3 regions of the Kitasatospora sp. NPDC057518 genome follow, and region 2 is predicted to be linked to each of the others. Evidence: riboswitches for the same ligand, from Rfam matches in the RefSeq annotation. Region 2 holds a riboswitch; each other region holds the start of a gene.
What was found. A riboswitch is a leader RNA that binds a small molecule or an ion and turns the genes downstream of it on or off. The one in region 2 is predicted to bind thiamine pyrophosphate.

Region 1 (7,561 bases), on a different contig from region 2:
AGCTGGCCCCCGCCGCCGACGCGCTGCGCGACTTCCTGCTGGACGGCGGCAAGCGGCTGCGCCCGGGCTTCTGCTACTGGGGCTGGCGCGGCGCCGGCGGCCCGGCCGCGGGCGCGACCGGCGAGGCGATCGCCAACGCGGCCGCCGCCCTGGAGCTGCTCCAGGCCAGCGCCCTCGTCCACGACGACCTGATGGACCGCAGCGACACCCGCCGCGGCCTGCCCTCGGTCCACCGCCGCTTCGAGGCGCTGCACCGCGACAGCGGCTGGCGCGGCGACCGCGAGCAGTACGGCGCCTCGGCCGCGGTGCTGCTCGGCGACCTGCTGCTGATCTGGTGCGACGAGCTGTTCCTGCGCTCCGGCCTGGAGCCCGCCGCCGTGCTCGCCGCCAAGCCGGTGTTCGACCTGATGCGCACCGAGGTCATGCTCGGCCAGTACCTGGACGTGCTGGAGCCGGTGGCCGGCGACTCGACGGACGAGGGCGCGCTGGAGCGGGCGCAGACCGTCCTGCACTACAAGTCCGCGAAGTACACCATCGAGCGGCCGCTCCAGGTGGGCGCGCTGCTGGCCGGCGCCGGGCCGGAGCTGGTCGAGGCGTACGGGGCGTTCGGGCTGCCGCTGGGCGAGGCCTTCCAGCTGCGCGACGACCTGCTCGGCGTCTTCGGGGACCCGGCCGTCACCGGCAAGCCGGCCGGGGACGACCTGCGCGAGGGCAAGCGCACCCTGCTGGTCGCGCACGCGATGCGGGGCCTGCCGGCCGCCGACGCCCGGCACCTGGACGAGCGGCTGGGCGCGCCGGACCTGGCGGCCCCGGAGGTCGCCGAGCTGCGCGGGCTGGTCGCCCGCAGCGGGGCGCCGGAGCTGGTGGAGCGCCGGATCGAGGAGCTGATGCGGCAGTCGCTGGCCGCGCTGGAGGCGGCGCCGCTCGCCGACGAGCGGGCCCGTACGGTGCTGCTGGCACTGGCCGAGGCCGCCACCGTCCGCAAGTACTGAACGCACTGACGGGCGGCGACGGCCCCGGGCCGGTCCTACGGGTCCTGCCGGTCCTGCGGGTCCTGCGGGTCCTACCGGGATCCGGGAGGCTCAGAGCGCGGCGCGCACCCGGCGGGACAGCTCGGCGGCGGCCGCCCGGGGGTCCGCCGCGGCCGTGATGGCCCGCACCACGACGACCCGGCGGGCACCGGCGGCGAGCACCTCGTCCAGGTTGCCGAGGTCGATCCCGCCGATCGCGAACCACGGCCGGTCGGTGTCCCGCTTCGCCGCGTACGAGACCAGGCCGAGGCCCGGGGCCGGGCGGCCCGGCTTGGTCGGGGTCGGCCAGACCGGGCCGGTGCAGAAGTAGTCCACCCCGGGCTCGGCGATCGCCGCGTCCACCTCGGACTCGGCGTGGCAGGAGCGGCCGATCAGCACGTCCTCGCCGAGGATCGCCCGGGCGGCCGGCACCGGCAGGTCGTCCTGGCCGAGGTGCAGCACGTCCGGCCGGGCCGCGTGGGCGACGTCGGCGCGGTCGTTGACGGCCAGCAGCTTGCCGTGCCGGCGGCAGGCGTCGGCGAAGACCTCCAGAGCCTCCAGCTCCTGCCTGGCCTCCAGGCCCTTGTCGCGCAGCTGGACGATGTCCACCCCGCCCGCCAGCGCCGCGTCCAGGAACTCGGCGAGGTCGCCCTGCTCCCGGCGGGCGTCGGTGCACAGGTACAGCCGGGCGTCGGCGAGCCCGGCGCGCGGCGTGTCCGCCGCCATCAGATCAGCATCGCCTGGGCGCGGCGCTTCACCTCGGTGCCGCGGTTCTCCCGCAGCGCCTGGATCGGGCTGCCGGGCAGCGACGGGTCCTCGGTGAAGAGCCACTCCAGGATCTCCGCGTCGTTGTACCCGCAGTCCCGCAGGACGGTCAGGGTGCCGGACAGGTGCTTGACCAGGCCCGGGCCGTCGATGAACGCGGCCGGGACCTGCAGCGACTTGTTGGGGCCGCGCCGGACGGCGATCAGGCCGCCGTTCTTGACCAGGTCACGCACCTCGGTGACCCGGACCCCCCACTGCTCCGAGATGTCGGGCAGGTACATCCAGTCGGTGACCAGGGATTCAATCTTGCTTTCGATCTCACTCACGCCACCAGACTGCCACCTCCGCGGCCCACCGCGCACCAGACCTGCCCCGCGCCTACCCCGCGACGGCCGCCTTCAGCGGTACCGCGGGGTCGGCCGCCCGGGCCGGGTCCAGCGCGGTGCCGCGCTCGATCAGCCGCCGCCCCTGGGCCAGGTCGCGCGGCCGGTCCACGGTCAGCAGCGCGCTCGGCACGCCGTCGCGCAGCCAGAGCACCGACCAGTCGGCGCCCCGCGGGTCGCCGCGCCGGACCAGCTCGTCGCCCTCGGCGTGCCGGCCGGCGTACTGGACCATCCGCCCGAACTGCTCGGACCAGAAGTACGGCACCGGGTCGTAGGCCGGCGCGTCCGCGCCCAGGACGACGGCGGCCACCGCCTCGCCGGACCGCAGCGCGTGGTCCCAGTGCTGGACGGCCAGCCGGGCGCCGGCCCGGGCCGAGGGGTAGCTGACGCAGTCGCCGGCCGCGAAGACCCCGGGCACCGAGGTGCGCAGCCGCCCGTCCACCACGACGGCGCCGGTCGCGTCCAGCTCGACCCCGGAGCCGGCCAGCCAGCCGGTCGCGGGGCGGGCCCCGATGCCGACCACCACCTCGTCGGCGGGCAGGTGCGAGCCGTCCGCCAGCAGCACCGCGCCGGGCTCGACGGCGGCCACGCCGACCCCGCAGCGCAGCTCGACCCCGGCCTCGGCGTACCAGGCGGCCATCGCCGAGCCGAGCTCCGTCGGCAGCGCGCCGGGCAGCGGCGCCGGACCGGCCTCGACCACCGTCACCTCGCAGCCCGCCGCGCGGGCCGCGGTGGACACCTCGGCGCCGATCCAGCCCGCGCCGACCAGCACCAGCCGCAGCCCGGGGCGCAGCAGCGCGCGCAGCGCCAGGGCGTCGTCCAGGGTGTGCAGCAGGTGTGCCCGCTCGGCGCCGGGCAGGGCGCGCGGCACGGCGCCGGTGGCGATCACCAGCGAGCCGTACGGGAGGTCGCCGCCGTCGGTGTGCAGCACGCCGGGGGTGAGGCCGGTGGCGCGGCGGCCGGTGAGCAGCTCGATGCCGAGCTGCCCGTAGTCGATGTCCAGGGCGGTGGAGTCGGCCTTGCCGAGCAGCACGTCCTTGGAGAGCGGCGGCCGGTCGTACGGCGCGTGCGGCTCCTCGCCGACCAGCGTGATCCGCCCCTGCCGGCCGCCCTGCCGCAGCTTGAGGGCGCACTGCGCCCCGGCCAGCCCGGCTCCGACGACGACCACCCGATCCGTTCCGCTCAGCTCTGCCACGCCCGCCACTGTACTCAGCGCGACGCGGCGGCCTCCGGGCCGTCCGCCCCGCGTACGGGCCTTCGGCCGGGCCGACCCCCGGCGTTAAGGTGGGAGGACCACACGGGAGCCCGGCGGACCGGGCTGAGAGGCGGGCTGACACGGCCTGCGACCGTCCGAACCTGATCCGGGTCATACCGGCGAAGGGAGAAGAGCAGCCTTGTCACGCTTGCCATCAGGCACCCATGCCGACGTGCTGGTGATCGGCGGGGGCGTCATCGGCCTCGCCGTCGCCTGGCGCACCGCGCGGCGCGGGGCGCGGAACGTGATCGTGGTCGACCCCGCCCACGGCGGCGGGGCCGCCGGGGTCGCGGCCGGGATGCTCGCCCCGGTCACCGAGCTCCAGTACGGCGAGGAGCCGCTGCTGCGCCTCGGGATGGCCTCGAACGAGCGGTACGAGACCTTCGCCGCCGAACTCTCCGAGGCGAGCGGCGGCCTGGACACCGGCTACCGCCGCTGCGGCACGATCGCCGTCGCGCTGGACTCCGACGACCGCGAGGAACTGCGCGAGCTGTACGCCTTCCACCAGCGGCTGGGCCTGGACTCGACCTGGCTGACCGGCCGGGAGGCCCGCAGGCTGGAGCCGATGCTGGCCCCCGCCGTCCGCGGCGCCCTGCACGCCGCGGACGACCACCAGGTGGACCCCCGACGCCTGCTCACCGCCCTGGTCGCCGCCTGCGGGCGCGCGGGCGTCCTGCTGCACCGCGCCGAGGCCGTCGAGCTGCTGGTCGAGGACGGCCGCGCGACCGGCGCCCGGCTGAGCACCGACGAGACCGTGACCGCCGACCAGGTCGTGCTCGCCGCCGGCCCGCACAGCCACCGGCTGCCCGGTCTGCCCGAGGGGGTGCTGCCCGCGATCCGCCCGGTGAAGGGGCAGGTGCTGCGGCTGCACGTGCCGGAGGCCTACCGGCCGTTCCTCTCCCGCAACGTCCGCGCCGTGGTCCGCGGCCGGCACCTGTACCTGGTCCCCCGGGAGAACGGCGAACTGGTCGTCGGCGCGACCACCGAGGAGCAGGGCTACGACACCACCGTCACCGCCGGCGGGGTGTACGAACTCCTGCGGGACGCCCACGAGTTGGTCCCGGGGATCACCGAACTCCCGCTGCGCGAGACCTCGGCCGGACTGCGCCCCGGCTCGCCGGACAACGCCCCGCTGCTGGGCCCGACCCCGCTGCCCGGGCTGGTCGCCTCCACCGGCCACTACCGCAACGGCGTGCTGCTCACCCCGGTGACCGCCGACCTGGTCTCCGAGTACCTGGTCACCGGTGAAGTCCCCGAGCTCGCAAGGCCGTTCACCCCCACCCGGTTCTCCTCCGAATCCCCCGTCGCGAAGGCCTCCGCATGACCGAGATCGCCCCGAACGAGCACGCCCCAGACGAGAACGCCGTGCACGAGGACGCCCCGAACCCGGTCGCCCCGGCCGAGATCGCCCTGACCGTCAACGGCGAGCCCCGCCGGGTGCCCGCCACGACCACCCTCGCCGAGCTGGTGGCCTCCGTCAGCGCCGCCAACACCGGCGTCGCCGCCGCGCTCAACGAGGCCGTGGTGCCGCGCGGTTCGTGGCCCGGGACGGCACTGGGCACCGGCGACCGGATCGAGATCCTCACCGCCGTCCAGGGAGGCTGAGCCATGGCCGACGATCTGCTGACCATCGCCGGGACGGCCTTCTCCTCCCGACTGATCATGGGCACCGGCGGCGCCCCCAGCCTGGAGGTCCTGGAGCGCGCGCTGCTCGCCTCCGGCACCGAGCTGACCACCGTCGCGATGCGCCGGGTCGACGCCACCACCCAGGGCTCCGTCCTGGACGTGCTGACCCGCAACGGCATCCGGGTGCTGCCCAACACGGCCGGCTGCTTCACCGCCGGCGAGGCCGTGCTGACCGCCCGGCTGGCCCGCGAGGCGCTCGGCACCGACTGGGTCAAGCTGGAGGTGATCGCCGACGAGCGCACCCTGCTGCCCGACCCGATCGAGCTGCTGGACGCCGCCGAGACGCTGGTCGACGACGGCTTCACCGTCCTGCCGTACACCAACGACGACCCGGTGCTGGCCCGCAAGCTGGAGGACGTCGGCTGCGCGGCCATCATGCCGCTGGGCTCGCCGATCGGTTCGGGCCTGGGCATCCGCAACCCGCACAACTTCCAGCTGATCGTGGAGGGCGCGGGCGTCCCGGTGATCCTGGACGCGGGCGCCGGCACCGCCTCCGACGTGGCGCTGGCGATGGAGCTGGGCTGCGCCGCGGTGATGCTCGCCTCCGCGGTGACCAGGGCTCAGGACCCGGTGCTGATGGCCGAGGCGATGCGGCACGCCGCCGAGGCGGGCCGGCTCGCCCACCGGGCCGGCCGGATCCCGCGCCGCTTCCACGCCGAGGCCTCCTCCGCGATGGCCGGCCGGGCCGACCTGGACACCCGCGAGCACCCGGCGTTCTGAACCGTCGCGCATGTCACAAGCCGGTCCCGGAGGCGGTGTCCGCCGGGACCGGGCGGTCCCGCACCCTAGACTCTCCGAGTGGACATGGCACTGCACGACCCCCTGATCGGCGCCCTGCTCGACAACCGGTACCGGGTCGAGCAGCGGATCGCGACCGGCGGGATGTCCACCGTCTACCGGGGCACCGACACCCGGCTGGACCGGGTGGTCGCGCTCAAGGTGATGCACCCCTCGCTGGCCGGTGACGAGGGCTTCACCGCCCGCTTCATCCGCGAGGCCAAGGCGGTCGCCAGGCTCACCCACCCCAACGTGGTCAACGTCTTCGACCAGGGCGCGGACGGCGGCCACGTCTTCCTCGCCATGGAGTACGTGCCCGGCCGCACCCTGCGCGACCTGCTGCGCGACCGCGGCGCGCTGTCCGTCCGGGCCGCGCTGGACGTGCTGGAGCCGGTGCTCGCCGCGCTCGGCGCCGCCCACCGGGCCGGACTGGTCCACCGCGACGTCAAGCCCGAGAACGTGCTGATCACCGAGGGCGGCCTGGTCAAGGTCGCCGACTTCGGCCTGGTCCGGGTGCTCGGCAGCGCCGACGGCGCGCCCACCTCGACCACCACCGCGACCGGCGGCACGGTCATGGGCACCGTCTCCTACCTGGCCCCCGAGCAGATCCTCCCGGACGCCCCCACCGACCAGCGGGTGGACGTCTACGCGTCCGGCATCCTGCTGTACGAGATGCTCACCGGCCGCCGCCCGCACACCGGCGACAACCCCGTCCAGGTCATGTACAAGCACCTGCACGAGGACGTCCCGGCCCCCTCGCTGGTCGCCCCCGCCGTCGGCCCCGAGCTGGACGCGATAGTGGCCGCCGCCTGCGCCCGGTCCGCCGGCGCCCGCCCGTACGACGCGGTCGAGCTGCTCGCCGCCCTCCAGCGGGTGCGCCGCACCCTCGCCCCGGCCGCGCTGGACGCCGAGCCGCCGGCCTCCACCCGCCCCAGCCCGCGCTACCCGACCAGCGAGCCGACCTCGGTGATCCAGCCGCTGCCGCGGCCCGCCGAGGCCCCGCCGACGGAGCGCACCAGCGTGCTGGACATGCCGCCGGAGCTGATGGACGAGCTGCTCGCCGAGCCGCGCCCGTACGACGAGCCGACCCCGGTGCACCGGCGCCGGCCCCGGCCGGGCCCGCTGCGCCGCCTCCCCCGCCGGACGCTGGTCTGGACGGCCGCGCTGGCCGCGCTGGTGCTGGCGATCGGCGGCGTCACGTACGGGATCTCCGAGGGGCTGTACGGCTCGGTGCCGGGCGTGCTCGGCAAGGACCGGGCCGAGGCGCAGCGGGTCCTGGACAAGGAGGGCCTGCACGGCAGGTTCGTCGAGGTGTTCAGCGAGTCCGTCCCGTCCGGGCAGGTGATCGCCACCGACCCCGGGGTGGGCGCGCGCACCCGCAAGAGCGACAGCGTCACCGTCACCCTCTCCAAGGGCCCCAAGCGGATCGCGGTGCCGGACCTCACCGGGAAGAGCGCCGCCGACGCCGCCGCGGCCCTGACCGGCGCCCAGCTGACCAGGGGCGGCGTGACCGAGACCTACGACGACACGGTGCCCGAGGGCTCGGTGATCAGCAGCTCGCCGGCGGCCGGGCAGCTGCTGCAGGAGAACAGCGCGGTGTCGCTGGTGGTCAGCAAGGGCATGGTGCCGGTCCCGAACGTCACCGGGATGGGCAAGGACGAGGCGCAGAAGGCGCTCCAGGCCGC
Region 2 (7,561 bases):
CCAGCGGCCGGACTCTTTAGACAGTAACAAGGATCCGCGCCCGCGCCAATTTCCAAGACGCCCTCCACGCCCGGAAATTGCGCGTTCACCGCGACAATGTGACGCGTATCACGCGGATCCTGCGCCCTTTAGTTCAAGGTGACCTGACGGTTCACCAGGTTCGCGCGGGTGCGCCGCTCCTCGGCGGTCAGCGGGGCCGCGTCGGCGAGCACCGCGGCGAGCCGCTCGGCGAACTCGGCGGCCGGCTTCTCGCAGTCGGCGGCGGTCATCGCGAGCGGGAGGTCCCACACCGGGACGGTCAGGCCGTGCGCGCGGAAGGAGCCGACCAGGCGGGTGTCCGGGCCGAGCGAGGCCTCGCCGGCCGTGTTCAGCCGGGCCAGCGCGTCCAGCAGCTTCTCCTCGGGCACGGTCATCACCCAGCGCAGGTGGTTCTTGTCCGGGGTGCCGCACCAGTACGCGGAGTCCACGCTCGCGAGCTTCTCGGTCGGGATGGCCGAGGCGTTGGCGCGCTCCAGGGAGGCGGCGACCTCGCCGGTGGCGGCCTCGGCGTCCTCCAGCCAGAACTCGAAGCCGGTGTGCACGGCGGGCGTGAACGCGGCGGTGGTGTCCAGCAGGTCCTGCAGGCGGCGCCCGCCCGGGACGGTCCGGCGGGCCGGCACCGGGCTGCCCGGCTCGGTGGCCAGGGCCAGCTCCAGGGCGTCCGCGAGGTCGCGGCTGAGGTCGCCGGAGGCGGACTGGGTCTGCAGGCCGAGCAGGATCGAGCCGTCCTGGCGGCGCAGGGCCGGCCAGGCCAGCGGCAGCACGGTGGCCAGGGTCACCGACGGGACGTCACCGGTCGCGCCGTCGGCCACCCCGGCGGCCAGCGTCAGCGGCACCGTGGCGGCGGGCACCAGCTCGCGCAGCGCCACCCAGTCGGCCTCGCCCGGCAGGCCCTCGAACGGGCGGTGCACCAGCTCCTGCACCGCGTGCGAGGCCTCCCGGCCGTGACACGCCTTGTACCGGCGGCCCGAGCCGCAGGGGCAGTCCTCGCGGGCCCCGACCACGGGGATCTCGCCCGTGACGGCGGTGGTGGACTGGCGCTGCGGCGCCTTCTTGGCGGCCTTCTTGCCCATGCTGCGGCTCTCCCGGGAACGGTGGTCCTGTGTCCCGGGAAGCCTAACGACACATTCCCCGAGCCCGGCTCACGCGCTACGGGCATCGCCCCCGGTGCGCCGGGCGTGCCGGGCCCGGGCGGGCAGCGCCGCCCAGACCGTGACCTCGCCGGGGGCGTCGCGCACGCCCCAGTCGCTGGCCAGCTGGTCGACGATGCTCAGGCCGCGGCCGCCGCGCGAGGTCAGCGAGGGACTCGCGGGCAGCGGCCGGGTGGCCGCCCCGCCGTCCGTGACCTCCAGGGTGAGCACCCCGTCGGCGTGCATCTGCCAGCGGACCAGCACCCCGCCGGCCGGCTCGGCCGGACCCTCGGCGGGCTCCCGGGCGCCCTGCGCGGCGTTCGCCCCGGAGGGGACGCCGACCAGCACCTGCCCGAGCACCTCGGCCCGGGCGCTGCGGCCCAGGGCCGGCAGCGGGCCGAGCGGACGGGCGTACCGACAGGCGTTGCTCAACAGCTCGGAAAGGATCAGAACAGCATCATCGATGACCGGTTCGGGTACCTGCCGGTCACCCAGATCTCGACGCAGTCGGCGCCGTGCGACCCCGACACTCGCTGGGCCGTGCGGCACTGCCATGGTCGATGAAGTCGGCACTTCACGCGCCACCATCAACGCCACCCCCGGACCTCCTTCAGCGTATGCCGAGGGAGAGATGCCCCTTGGTAATGCGTCGGAAACGAGCACCGGACGATCCCGCGAGCCCATTTCGAGTGCGGCGACCGACGGTCGACATCAGGTCATTCCGCGCTCACCCTCCGTCGCCCGGATGCAAGAATTCCGGCAATTTCGCGCGAGGAAGGTTTGACTGCCGACCAGAGTGATCGGATCGGAGGGGTTCGGAGGAGTACGGCCTTCGGTGCGCCGACGGACCACCGGTGGATCACCGGCCGAGCTGCGCCAGTACCTCCGCGGGCCGGTTGGTGATGATCGCGGACACCCCGAGCTCCAGGCAGAGCTCGACGTCGGCCGGCTCGTCCACCGTCCACACGTGCACCTCGTGGCCGAGCTCGCGCAGCCGGGTCACCAGCTGCGGGCGGGCCCGCACCAGCTCGATGCCCGGGCCGGCGATCCGCGCCCCGCCCGGCAGCGGCGAGCCCTCGCGCAGCCGGCCGAGCAGCGGCAGGGTCCGCTCGAACAGGAAGACCCGCCGGTACCGCGGCGCGGCGGCGGCCACCCGGTTCAGCGCGACCGAGGAGAAGCTCATGATCCGGGCCGACGGGCGGTCGCCCTCCCGGGCCGCGCCGATCTTGAACCGCTCCAGGGTCCGCAGCAGCTCGGCCTCCACCCGGCCGCGGAAGCGCACCGGGTGCTTGGTCTCGATCGCCAGGTCCACCGGGCGGCCGCACTCCACCACCAGCTCCAGCAGCCGCTCCAGCCGCAGCACGCCGCGCAGCTCCGGGTCGGTGCTGGGGCGGCCGGTCTTCCAGGCGCCGAAGTCGTACGCCTCCAGCTCGGCGAGGGTCATGGCCGAAACGGTGCCCCGGCCGTTGGAGACCCGGCCGATCCGGCGGTCGTGCACGCAGACCAGCGCGCCGTCGGCGGTGACCCGGACGTCGCACTCCAGCGCGTCCGCGCCCTCGTCGAGCGCGCGCCGGTAGGCCGCGAGGGTGTGCTCGGGCAGGGCGTGGGAGGAACCGCGGTGGGCGATCACCTGGACGGGCGGCACGGTGCGCGCCGCCGCCGAGGACAGGTCTGGGCTGGTCACAGGCCCAACGATAGGCGGCGGAGGTGAAGCGCGGACAAAGACGGCCCCAACCTGTGGGGCCGTCTCCGCACCTGCGGGGCCCGCTCGGGCCCCCGCTCGCTCCGCTCCGTCAGCCCCGGACGGCGCGGCGGCCGAGCGGGGTGAGCGCCCAGGTGGCCAGGGCCGGCACCAGGAAGGCGAACAGCGAGGCCGAGGTCCACTCCTGCGGGGTGAAGTGCAGCGCCTCCTGGGCGGAGGTCCAGAAGTCCGTCCACCAGTCCGCGACCTTGGTCGGCGCGATGAACTGGTAGACCGCGAAGCCCAGGGCCCACGGCAGCAGCATCAGCCAGCGGGACGGCGCGTCGGCGGAGAGGTTCCAGCCGCGCCGGCCGGCGCCGAGGAAGTAGTCCACCACGAGCACCGCCAGCAGCGGCACGAACACCGAGCCGATCAGGCCGAGGAAGCCGTAGTAGGTGTCGGTGAACTCGTCGATCTGCAGCGCCAGCACGGTGATCAGCACGCCGATCGCGCCGGAGAGCACCCGGCGGTCCACCTTCGGCAGCAGGTTCTGCACCGACATCGCGGTCGAGTACACGTTGGCGAAGGACTGGTCGGTCTCGCGCAGCACCAGCACCAGCAGGAACAGCCAGCCGGCCCAGACCCCGAGGAAGGAGTCGAAGATCCGGTTCGGGTCGCCGTCCGACTGCAGCAGCGCCATCAGGCCGAGCACGTAGCACCAGACCTGGGCGACCGTGTAGCCGGAGAAGCTGCCCCAGAACGCCGAGCGCGGGGTGCGCGAGTGCCGGGTGTAGTCGGCGGCCAGCGGGACGAAGGAGACCGACACCGCGATCATCGCGTCGGTGGCGCCGAGGAAGCCGTGCCAGTTGCCCGCGCCCGGGTCCGGCACGCCCTGGCGGCCCAGCTGGACGGTGAAGTACACCATCGCCACCGCGACCGCTCCGGCCACGAAGCGGCGCAGCACCGCGATCGAGCCCAGCGGCCAGATGGTCAGCGCGGTGGTCAGCGCGCCCGCGAGCAGGACGAACAGCCAGCGGTAGCCGGTGGTGTGCGCGACGGTCTGCGCGCCCGCCGAGATGGTCAGCAGCTCGAAGACGCCCCAGCCGATGCACTGCACGATGTTCAGCACCGTCGGCAGGTAGGACAGCCGGGTGCCGAACAGCCCGCGCAGGTTCGCCATCGCGGGGGCGCCGGTGCGGGCGCCGATCAGCGCGGCCACGGCGAGCATCGCGGTGCCGACCGCCGTACCGATCGTGATCGCGGTCACCGCGGCGGCCAGCGACAGCTCGCTGCCGGGGGCGCCGAGCACGGTGGCGGCGGTGGAGAAGCCGATCAGGCTGACGCCCAGGTTCATCCAGAGCGCGAAGTGGTCCCGGAAGCGCAGCGTGCGCGGCGGTTCGGTGTCCAGGACCAGGGGCGCTTCGACGTGCTCGGCGCGTTCCAGGAGGGCGGTCGCGCCCGGCGCGGGGGCGTTCGCGCCGGAGTCGGAGGCGTTCGTACCCGAAGAAGAGGATGGCGAAGCAGGCGGCATGGCCGATACTCCCTACGCCGGCATTACCCGGACAGGTTCCGGCGGTCAGCGCCCCCTCGAACGTCCGTCACTCGTGTGGCGTACGGTCGACATGCGCACTCTCAGCCTGGTGGGTCCAAGCTCCCGCGTGTCAGTTTGGAGCGCCAGGCTAACCGGCGCGGGTGCCGACGCCCAAGGCCGAGGGCGGGGCGGTCCGCATCGCGGACGCCCGACGGGGAGGGGAGCCCCGGCCGTCGGTACAGGTGCCGGAGCCGGTGTCAGTGCCGCTGAGGGTGCTGACGCCAGTGCCGGTGTCGGTGCCGGCTAAGGATTCTTATGAGTTCTTCAGAGGGGTCCTTACGGCAAACGAATCGACAGTGCGAAAAACTATGGTCCTTGGTTCTGCCAGCTATGGAGGTCGTCCGTGAGCACCGAGCGCGAGGTTGGGCCCACCGGGCCGCAGGGGGAGCAGCCCGCCGGGCCGGGGGCGGCCGAGTCCGCTGCCGCGGGCCCCGCTCAGGGCGGGCACAACCCGACCATGGCGTTCCGGCGGGTGCCCGAGCCGGAGGCGGGCGCGGTCGAGGCCGCCGCCGAGGCGGCGCCGTCCGCCGACGCCGTTCCGGCCGAGGAGGTCCCGGCCGGGGGTGGGCACAAGCCCACCGTCGCCTTCACCAAGGTGCCCGCACCGGAGGCACCCGCCGAGCCCGTGGCACCCGCCGCACCCGCCGTACTCGCCGTCGAGGAGCCGGCCGTCGACCCGGCCACCGGCTACATCGACGCGCCGCCGCCGGTCCTGCCGCCCGTTCCGCCCGCCCCGGTGGCCGCCGCACCCGCCGCCCCGGCCCTGCCGCCGGCCGGCAACCCGTACGCCACCCCGACCCACGGCGTCCCCGCCGCCGGCGCCCACGAGGGGTACGGCGCCGCTCCGGCCGCGCCCGCCGCCCCCGCCGCGCACGGCCACCACCCCTTCGGGGCCGGCCAGCCGCTCGGCGGCTGGGGCCCCACCCACGACTCCACCTCCGGCGGCGCCGGCTACCCCGGCGGCCCGGCCGGCCCGCTCGGCTACCCGGCGGAGTACCCCGGCGGCCCCGGCGGCCCGCGCAAGAAGCGCGGCGGCCTGGTCGCCCTGATCGCGGCCGTCGCGCTGGTCGCCGGTGTGGCCGGCGGCGCGCTCGGCGTGTCCGTCTCCGACAGTTCCGACCGCAGGAGCTCCGCGAACGACCACCGCAGCACCACCGTCCAGGCCAGCGACACCCAGAAGAACGAGCCCGTCCCCGGCTCGATCGCCGCCATCGCGCAGAAGGCGCTGCCCAGCGTCGTCACCATCAAGGCGCAGGGCAACGGCGAATCGGGCACCGGCACCGGCTTCGTCTTCGACACCGAGGGCCACATCCTCACCAACAACCACGTCGTCGCGCCGACCCTCAGCGGCGGCAAACTGACCGTCAAGTTCGCCGACGGCAGCTCCTACAGCGCCTCGGTGCTCGGCCACGCCGAGGGCTACGACGTCGCCGTGGTCAAGATCGACAACCCGCCCAAGAGCAAGCTGGCCCCGCTGCCGCTGGCCGACTCCGACAAGGTCAACGTCGGCGACGCCACCGTCGCGATCGGTGCGCCGTACGGCCTGGAGTCCACCGTCACCAGCGGCATCATCAGCGCCAAGGACCGCCCGGTGGCCTCCGGCGACGACACCGGCTCGCAGGCCTCGTACATGAACGCCCTGCAGACCGACGCCTCCATCAACCCCGGCAACTCCGGCGGCCCGCTGCTCGACTCCGGCGGCGCGGTGATCGGCATCAACTCGGCGATCCAGTCCAACGCCTCCGCCAACGGCCGGGCCGGCAGCATCGGCCTGGGCTTCGCCATCCCGATCAACCAGGCCAAGTGGGTCGCGGACACCCTGATCAAGACCGGCAAGCCGGTCTACGCCAAGCTCGACGTGCTGCGCAACGACGACTACAAGGGCGACGGCGCGCAGATCCAGACCAAGGACATCCAGGGCCAGCCCGCCGTCACCCCCGGCGGCGCGGCCGACAAGGCCGGCCTCAAGCCGGGCGACGTCATCACCAAGCTCGGCGGCGTCCCGATCGACAACGGCCCCGCCCTGGTCAGCCGGATCTGGACGCACAAGCCCGGCGAGACCGTCGACGTCGAGTACACCCGCAACGGCCAGACCCTCACCACCAAGGTCACTCTCGGCCAGCGCGAGGGCGACCAGCCGTAACCCCCGCCCGCACCGAAACGTGTGCACCGAACCCCGCCGGACCCGTTAGGCTGACCTCCGCCTGGAGAGCTGCCCGAGCGGCCTAAGGGAACAGTCTTGAAAACTGTCGTGCGGTGACCCCGTACCGTGGGTTCGAATCCCACGCTCTCCGCCGGTAGGAGAACCACCTGCTCAGGGCGGGTGCCGAGACCACTCGGCACCCGCCCTCGGTGTTTCCCGGGCCACGGGCGGGGGCGGGGGTTGACCCTGACACGGTGGCAGGGGGTGGAGTGGTCGCACCATGTTGAACATCGGAGACTTCGCCAGCCACGGCCGGGTGTCGGTGCGGATGCTGCGCCACTACGACGCGATCGGGCTGCTGCGGCCCGCCCGGGTGGACCCAGTCAGCGGCTACCGCTTCTACGAGGCGTCCCAACTGGCCCGGCTCAACCGGGTGATCGCGCTCAAGGAGCTCGGGTTCACCCTGCAGCAGGTGCGGGCCGTCCTGGACGAGCGGGTGGACGCGGCCGAGCTGCGCGGGATGCTGCGGTTGCGGCGGGCCCAGCTCGCCGCGGCGATCGCGGCCGACGAGCTGCGGCTGGCCCGGGTGGAGGCGAGGCTCCGGACGATCGAGAGCGAGGGGACCATGTCCGTGCGGGATGTCGTGGTGAAGCCGGTGCCGTCCGTCCGGGTGGCCCAACTGACCGGTGTGGCCGCGAGTTACGAGCCGGAGGACATCGGGCCGGTGATCGGGCCGCTGTTCGCCGAGCTGTGCCGGCGGCTGGCCGGGGCCGGGATCGAGGCGGCCGGCCCGTCCGTCGCCCACTACCAGGACGCCCCGGAGGGCAACGGCTCGGTGCTGGTCGGGGCCGCCGTCCCGGTCGGCCCGTCGGTGCGGGCGGGCGCGCACGACTTCGAGGTGGTCGACCTGCCGCCGATCGGGGAGGCGGCGACGATCGTGCACCGCGGCCCGATGGACGAGGTCCTGGGCGCGGGCC
Region 3 (7,561 bases), on a different contig from region 2:
GGTACGAGCGCATCTCGTCGCCGCGGAGCCGGCCGGCGGTGCCGTTGTCGCGGCTGTCGGCGATCCGGGTGGGGGTCAGGGGGCCGTACTTGTCGGTCGCCGTGGGGTTGTAGTAGCCGACCACGTCGAGCACCACGTGGGCGGTGCCCGCGTTGTTGTACAGGGTGAGCCACGGGACGAAGCGGTTGACCGGGCCGGTCGCGACCGTGACCAGGTTGGAGATGGTCTGGCCGGCCCTGAAGTTGATGCTGGAGGTGGCGGGCTTGGTGCCCGGCGTGCCGGGGGTGCCGCTGACCGTCACGAAGCTGTCGGCGGTCGGGTCGGTCACGGTCACGTTGACCACCACGGCCGTGGCGTCGGCCGGGACGACGCCGTAGCACTCCTGCGGGGGGTGGTTGTGGCAGCCCGTGGCGATCGGGGTCGAGTAGTACTCGCCCTCCTGGACCGGCCAGACGCTGTGGGTCGCCGGGTTGCCCGCGCGGGTGTCCAGGATCCGGGTCGGGGCCATCCCGACGAATCCGGCCGGTGCGGTGGCGCCGGGGGCTGTGCCGGCGGCAGCGGTGGCGGCCGCCGGTGCAGTGGCCGGGGCGGCGGTCGCGGGCACCGCGGCGAGGGCCGCGACGGTGAGGCTGAGCGCCGCGAGAGCGGCGGTGGACATGGCTGTGCTGGCCCGCATGGGTCGGGTTCCCCCCTGGTAGACGGCGCCGGGAGGGCATGGTCCCGGCACTAGGTAGGACGTTCCGGAAGGCCGGGGGTTGTGCCGCGTCGGAGGAATTCTCGGGGGTCACCCGGGGGGTCGGGATCGGGGGGATCTCGGGGTTCTCTCCGGGCCGTTGGGCCTCGTTCCGGCACTCGCGCCACCGTACGATCGAAGTACCGAAAGCAAGCGGGATGCGGCACCGGACGGCGGCCGACCCGAGGGGAGAAGAGGAACCGACATGGCTGAGCTCTGGAAGTCGCTGCCCTCCTGGGTGCGCAACATCGTCATCCCGGTGCTGGTCCTGGTGCTGGCCTGGAACATCGTCGCCTTCGTGTTCGGCGTCGTCGGCGCACTGCTCTCGATCGTGATCAAGCTGCTGGTGGTGGTCGGTATCGCGGCCGCCGTGGTGGTCCTGGTGAAGAAGGCGGCCAAGAGCTGACCGGCCGCCCCGACCGCCGCCCTGAGGCCCGGCCCCCCGCGAGACGGGGAGCCGGGCCTCTGGCGTTCTCCGGTGTCCGGAGTGCTGCTACTGGTTGCGGTAGTAGCCGAAGAGGTCGGCGATGACGTCGGTCGTGCCGGCGTTGTTGGCGATGTCGAACCGGCCCTGGGCGTCGACCGGGATGGTGCCGTGGTTGGGGACGTCCAGTCCGGGGCTGGCGTTCAGGTTGCTGGTGCCGGGCTTGGCCGTCCCGGTGGCCCAGGCGGTGAGGTGGGTGGCCCCGGTGGTCCCGGTCGCCGTCAGGTTGACCACCGCGGCGGTCGCGCGCGCGGGCACGCCCTCGACCGTACGGCTGGAGAACGGACCGAACGGAGTGCTGTTCCGCGAGTCCAGCAGGCGGGTCGGGGTGACCGGGGTGAACAGGCCCTTGCCGTCCGGGCCGTAGTAGCCGAAGACGTCGACCACGAGGTGCGAACTGGAGGCGTTGGTGAAGAGCTCGACGCTGCCGTCCGCGCCCAGCGGGACCACCACCTGGTTGGGGATGTTCCGGCCCGGGGCGGTGTTGAGGTTGGAGCCGGCCGCGGGGCGCTGGGTTCCGCCGGGGTAGACGGTGACGAAGCCCGCCGAGGCGGACTCGGTGGCGGTCACGTTGAGCACCGCCGAGGTGGCGCCCGCCGGGACGCCGCCGGCGCCGGCCACCTGGAGCCGTCGGGGGGTGCCTCCGGTCAGCGGGGTGGCGTCGGAGCGGGTGTCGAGCAGCCGGGCCGGGGCGACGGAGGTGAAGCGGTCGGGGCTGCCGGCCGTGAAGTAGCCGAGGACGTCGGCGACGGTGTGCACGTAGCCCGCGTTGTTGCGCACCACCACCCTGCCGTCCGGGCCGATCGGCACGGTCACCAGGTTGGCGACGTCCTGGCCGGGGCCGAAGTTCACGTTCGAGGTGGTCGGCCGGGCGGCGGCGGACGGGTAGACGTCCAGGTGGCTGTCGGCGGTGCCCTCGGTGGCGGTCAGGTTGAGCACGACGGCCGTGGCGCCCGGGGGCACCAGGGTGCCGGCCGAGCCGGAGACGCGGTTGCGCAGGTCCAGGTCGATGGTCTCGCCGGGGCCGAGCCGCGGGTAGCGGCCGCCGGGCTGGCGGGAGTCCAGGATGCGGGTCGGCGCGATCGCGGTGTAGCCGGCCGGGGTGTAGTCGACGGTGACGTTCCGCTCCTCGGTTCGGGTGGTGCCGAACTCGTCGGTGATGGTCAGCCGCACGGTGTAGGTGCCGGGCTTGGCGTACACATGGCGCTCGGAGGACCGGTTCTCCCACGGCTTGGCCGGGCCGTCGCCGAAGTCGTAGGAGTAGCCGGTGATCCGCGAGGGGCTGACGGGGTTGGCCCTGACCGTCACGGCGAGCGGGTCGACGTCGTTCTCCGGGGTCACCGTGAGGTTGGCGCTTAGGGTGCCGATGACCTCGTACGCGCCGCGGTCGCGAAACCCGCCGTTCGGTCCGGTGTTGGCGACGTCCTCGTGGTCGAACGCGTCGTGGCCGAGCAGGTCGACGGTCGGAACGCCGGGCGCCTCGGGGCCGGCCGAGTCGATCACGCTGCGGGCCTGCCAGTTGCCCGCGGAGGACATGGGCACCGACAGGGGCGAGAAATCGAGGTCGAACGGGATCTGGTAGTTCACGTCGTGCTGGCCCTGGCCGGTCCCGGCCTGTAGCTCTGGGGCCATCTTGTAGGCGACGTCAGCCCACTTGTAGCTGGGCCAGCGGTCGGGGTTGTAGGACCAGACGGCGTTGTAGTCGAGGGTGGTTCCGTCGGTCGAGCCGGCGGCCACCTGGATGGCGCTCGCGGCCACGATGTTGTTGGTGATCGTCGAGTGGTCGGACGAGCCGGCCAGGTCGATGGTGACCTCGGGTGTCAGGTTGGTGGTGTTGTGGGTGACGACCGTGCCCGGTGCGTCGGTCACCGAGACGGCCGGCCCCCCGAGCGAGGAGATGAAGTCGTTGCCGGCGATCACCGTCCCGGCGATGCCCGCACCGACCTTCACACCACCGGTGGTCGCGCGGACGACCGAACGCTCGATCCGGACGTGGTCGCTGGCGCCGGTGACGGCGACGGCCGGCCGAGCGATCTTGTCGTCCCGCTGCTCGATCCAGTTGCCGGAGAGCTCGACCCGGCTGACCCCGTCGAGCTCGAAGTGGGTCACGTCGAAGCCGGAGAACACGACGTCGTGCTGGCCGGATATCTTCACCGCCTGTCGCAGCGGGCCGGCGATGACAGGGAAGGTCGACGTCCTGCCCGGGAGGGAGGACAGCTTGCCGATGCGGCCCGTGCCGCGGAAGGTGATCGGCTTGCCGGGCTCGCCGGAGCGCCGGACGGTCACATCCTCGGGGTAGGTGCCCGGCGAGACCTCCACGGTCTGGCCGGGCAGTACCCGGTCGGCGGCGGCCTGGACGGTGCAGAGCGGCTGGGCCTGGGTGCCCGGTCCGCTGTCCTTGCAGAGACCGCCCTGGACGTACAGGACGGCGGTCGGCTCGGCCGCGGCCGCAGGCAGTGGCAGGCCCACCACCGCGGAGACCACGGCGGCGCTCAGCCCGGCCACGTGACGCATGCGCACGATGCATTTCCCCCAAAAGTCGTCAAAGCCGCGAAACCCCGGGTGAGTGCGACCCGGTTGGGCCGTACACACTTTGATGGAGCGTCTGCGGAGTATTGGTGAGCATTATGGGGGCGAGGGAGGACACTTTCGGCCGCGGGGTCGGTGGACGCGGTCGGCCGCCGGCCCGTGAGGCGCTCTGGACCTGCGGCGATCCGCTCGCTACGGTGTTGGGCGTCGTGTGCAGGCAACACCGCCTGCGACGCGGGAGCTCGGAGCACCGGGCTGAGAGGACGCTGACCGGGACGTCGACGGACGGACCGACGGCTGCGTCGACCGCAGGAACCTGACCGGGTAATGCCGGCGTAGGGAGTAGAGGTCAGATGACCACGTTCGAAGCACAGCCGCAGTCTGTCCGGAGCGCCCCCAGCAGCGAGCGCACCGGCTACCCGACCCCGGCCTGGCACAAGGCCTACCGCGAGGGATCGCGCCCCGACCTGCGCGTCCCGTACCGCGAGGTGCGGCTCACCAACGGCGGGACCGTCCCGCTGTACGACACCTCCGGCCCGTACACCGACCCGTCGTACGAGCCCGACGTGCGGCGCGGCCTGCCCGCGCTGCGGGACCCCTGGATCCGCCAGCGCGGCGACGTCGAGGAGTACGACGGCCGCGAGTCGCGCCCCGAGGACGACGGGATCAAGCACACCTCGCCGCGCGGCGGGAACCTGCGCAACCTGGACGCCGTCTTCCCCGGCCGCCCGCGCCGTCCGCTGCGCGGCCGCGATGGTGCCGCCGTCACCCAACTCGCCTACGCCAAGCGGGGCGTGGTGACGCCGGAGATGGAGTTCGTGGCGCTGCGCGAGGGCCTGGCGCCCGAGTTCGTGCGGGCCGAGGTGGCCCGCGGCCGGGCCGTCATCCCGGTCAACGTGAACCACCCCGAGGTGGAGCCGGCCGTCATCGGCACCAACTTCCTGGTGAAGATCAACGCCAACATCGGCAACTCGGCCGTCACCTCCTCGATCGAGGAGGAGGTGGAGAAGATGACCTGGGCCACCCGCTGGGGCGCCGACACCGTCATGGACCTCTCCACCGGCCGCAACATCCACACCACCCGCGAGTGGATCCTGCGCAACTCCCCCGTGCCGATCGGCACCGTGCCGCTGTACCAGGCCCTGGAGAAGGTGGACGGCCGCGCCGAGGAGCTGAGCTGGGAGGTGTACCGGGACACCATCGTCGAGCAGTGCGAGCAGGGCGTCGACTACATGACCGTCCACGCCGGCGTGCTGCTGCGCTACGTCCCGCTCACCGCGCGCCGCAAGACCGGCATCGTCTCGCGCGGCGGCTCGATCATGGCGGCCTGGTGCCTGGCCCACCACCAGGAGAACTTCCTCTACACCAACTTCGAGGAGCTCTGCTCCATCCTCGCCTCCTACGACGTCACCTTCTCGCTCGGTGACGGCCTGCGTCCGGGCTCGATCGCGGACGCCAACGACGAGGCGCAGTTCGCCGAGCTGAAGACCCTCGGCGAGCTCGGCCGGATCGCCCGCGAGCGGGACGTCCAGGTGATGATCGAGGGCCCGGGCCACGTCCCGATGAACAAGATCCGGGAGAACATGGATCTCCAGAAGGAGATCTGCGACGAGGCGCCGTTCTACACCCTCGGCCCGCTGACCACGGACGTCGCCCCCGGCTACGACCACATCACCTCGGGCATCGGCGCCGCGATGATCGCCTGGTGGGGCACCGCGATGCTCTGCTACGTGACCCCCAAGGAGCACCTGGGCCTGCCCAACCGGGACGACGTCAAGACCGGCGTGATCACCTACAAGATCGCCGCCCACGCCGCCGACCTGGCCAAGGGCCACCCCGGCGCCCAGGCCTGGGACGACGCCCTCTCCGACGCCCGCTTCGAGTTCCGCTGGGAGGACCAGTTCAACCTGGCCCTCGACCCGGAGACCGCCCGCGACTTCCACGACGAGACCCTCCCCGCCGAGCCCGCCAAGACCGCGCACTTCTGCTCGATGTGCGGCCCGAAGTTCTGCTCGATGAAGATCTCCCAGAAGATCCGCGACGAGCACGGCGACGGATCCACCGCCGTCTCCAGTGAGTTCGACGCCGAGGCGCTGGCCGGCATGGCCGAGAAGTCCGCCGAGTTCGCGGCCCAGGGCAACAAGGTCTACCTCCCGCTGGTGGACTGACCCGGGACGCCGGAGCGCCGCCCCGATCAGCTCGGGGCGGCGCTTTCGCGGTCCTCCGCTACCTCCCGGCGTCGGGGCCGGCGACCGGTGCGGCGGCCTCCAGCGTGCGGCGGATCACCGCCGAACCGTGCTCGACGGACTCGGCGATCGGTGCGGCCAGGGCCTCGGGCAGGACGTCGGTGTGCCACACGAACCTCGTCCGGCCGCCGGCCTCCGGAAGGGCCTGCATGGACGCGTGGTGGTGGGACGGGTGGAGGCTGCCGCCGACGACCGTGTAGGCGACCCGCATCGCCTCGTGGTCGAGGTCGACGAGCCGTTCGAGCACGATCGTGCCGTCGGCGAAGGTGACGGTGCGCGTGTCCGAGCTCAGCACGGTGTCGGTGACGAACCCGGGCGCCAGCCGCTCGTGCACCGCGCCGTAGTCGCTGAGCACCGACCACACCGCTTCGGGGCGGGCGTCGATGACGAGTTCCTTGTGGATCGAGGCCATGGGTGGTCGACTCCTCGTCAGGCCGAAGCGATGCAGAACAGGTGGCCCTCGGGGTCGGCGAGAACGGTCCAATCGCCTTCGCCGGGCTGGAACTCCGGCCTGGTCGCCCCCGCCGCGAGCAGCTCCTTCACCGCGGCCTCGGGGTCGGCGACGGCGAAGTCGAGGTGGGCGTGCTTCGCGGCGTCGGGCCAGCCGGGCCCCCGGTAGCCGGCGACCCGCTGGAAGGCCAACCGGACCGGTCCCGCGCCGAGTTGGACGAAGTCGTCGTCGGCCTGCCCGAGGTCCCAGCCGGTGACCTGGCGGTAGAACCCGGCGAGGGCCCGGGGGTCGGCGCAGTCGATGGTGATCGCGGTGAGCTCCGCGTGGACGGCCATGGATGGCTCCCTTCCTGTCGTCACGTGGGCCCCAGCATCCGGGGTGACGGCACCGGAGGTCTTGAAGATCCTTGCGGGCCGTCCTGTCGTACCCGGCGGGTACCGTCCGCGGCATGCTGTCCGCATCGACCCTCGCCGCCCGGCCGGAGTTCACCGTGACCGTGGTGGGGTGCCGCTCCGACCACACCCGGTGGTCGCAGCCGGAGAGCCGCGACGACCACCGCCTGGTGCTGGTGCGACGCGGCAGGTTCCGGCGGTCGGCCGACGGCACCGACACCGATCTGGACGCGACCACGGCCTACCTGGGCGCGCCCGGCGAGCAGGAGCGCTTCGCGCACCCGGCCGGCGGCGACGTCTGCACGTCGGTCAGGTTCGAGCCCTCCCTCCTCGGGCGCCCGCCCGCCGCGACGACGGTGTATGTCGACGCGCGCGTCGACCTCGCCCACCGCCGTCTGGTCGCCGCCGCGGGCACCGGCGACATCGACTACGCGCTGGCGGAGGAACTGCTCCGCCTCGTCGCGGCCGCTGTCGGTGAGCCGACCGCCCGCGCCCGGCGGGCAGGCAGGCCGGCCGACCGGGCGCTGGCCGCGGCGGCGCGCGAGGCGATCATCGAGGAGGCCCCGGAGGCCGGTGGGCTCTGCGCGCTGGCCGCGCTGCTGGAGGTGTCGCCCTACCGGCTGAGCCGGGTGTTCTCCAGGGAGACGGGCGTCTCGCTGACCCGCTACCGCAACCGCGTACGCGTCACCCGGGCCATGGACCGGATCGTCGAGGGCGAACCCGGCC

Region 1: linked by a shared signal. The riboswitch ahead of thiO (glycine oxidase ThiO) and the one ahead of ACFU7Z_RS09480 (purine-cytosine permease family protein) in region 2 are both predicted to bind thiamine pyrophosphate.
Region 3: linked by a shared signal. The riboswitch ahead of thiC (phosphomethylpyrimidine synthase ThiC) and the one ahead of ACFU7Z_RS09480 (purine-cytosine permease family protein) in region 2 are both predicted to bind thiamine pyrophosphate.

The regions. Positions count from the first base shown of each region.
Region 1 covers NZ_JBHVEU010000119.1:5,636-13,196, reverse strand. Annotated here, with positions in the region: gene ACFU7Z_RS15065 (polyprenyl synthetase family protein) at 1-992, shown strand, start outside; gene thiE (thiamine phosphate synthase) at 1,083-1,736, opposite strand; gene ACFU7Z_RS15055 (Rv2175c family DNA-binding protein) at 1,736-2,101, opposite strand; gene ACFU7Z_RS15050 (NAD(P)/FAD-dependent oxidoreductase) at 2,154-3,362, opposite strand; TPP riboswitch at 3,446-3,558, shown strand; gene thiO (glycine oxidase ThiO) at 3,562-4,737, shown strand; gene thiS (sulfur carrier protein ThiS) at 4,734-5,018, shown strand; gene ACFU7Z_RS15035 (thiazole synthase) at 5,022-5,819, shown strand; gene pknB (Stk1 family PASTA domain-containing Ser/Thr kinase) at 5,904-7,561, shown strand, end outside.
Region 2 covers NZ_JBHVEU010000064.1:4,015-11,575, reverse strand. Annotated here, with positions in the region: gene ACFU7Z_RS09495 (DUF5926 family protein) at 129-1,112, opposite strand; gene ACFU7Z_RS09490 (ATP-binding protein) at 1,182-1,601, opposite strand; gene ACFU7Z_RS09485 (glycerophosphodiester phosphodiesterase) at 2,029-2,853, opposite strand; gene ACFU7Z_RS09480 (purine-cytosine permease family protein) at 2,963-4,381, opposite strand; TPP riboswitch at 4,374-4,518, opposite strand; gene ACFU7Z_RS09475 (S1C family serine protease) at 4,785-6,584, shown strand; tRNA gene ACFU7Z_RS09470 (tRNA-Ser) at 6,648-6,735, shown strand; gene ACFU7Z_RS09465 (MerR family transcriptional regulator) at 6,865-7,561, shown strand, end outside.
Region 3 covers NZ_JBHVEU010000135.1:678-8,238, forward strand. Annotated here, with positions in the region: gene ACFU7Z_RS16375 (hypothetical protein) at 1-676, opposite strand, end outside; gene ACFU7Z_RS16380 (DUF5326 family protein) at 939-1,139, shown strand; gene ACFU7Z_RS16385 (PKD domain-containing protein) at 1,227-3,731, opposite strand; TPP riboswitch at 3,971-4,105, shown strand; gene thiC (phosphomethylpyrimidine synthase ThiC) at 4,100-5,914, shown strand; gene ACFU7Z_RS16395 (SRPBCC family protein) at 5,973-6,404, opposite strand; gene ACFU7Z_RS16400 (VOC family protein) at 6,422-6,778, opposite strand; gene ACFU7Z_RS16405 (helix-turn-helix domain-containing protein) at 6,892-7,561, shown strand, end outside.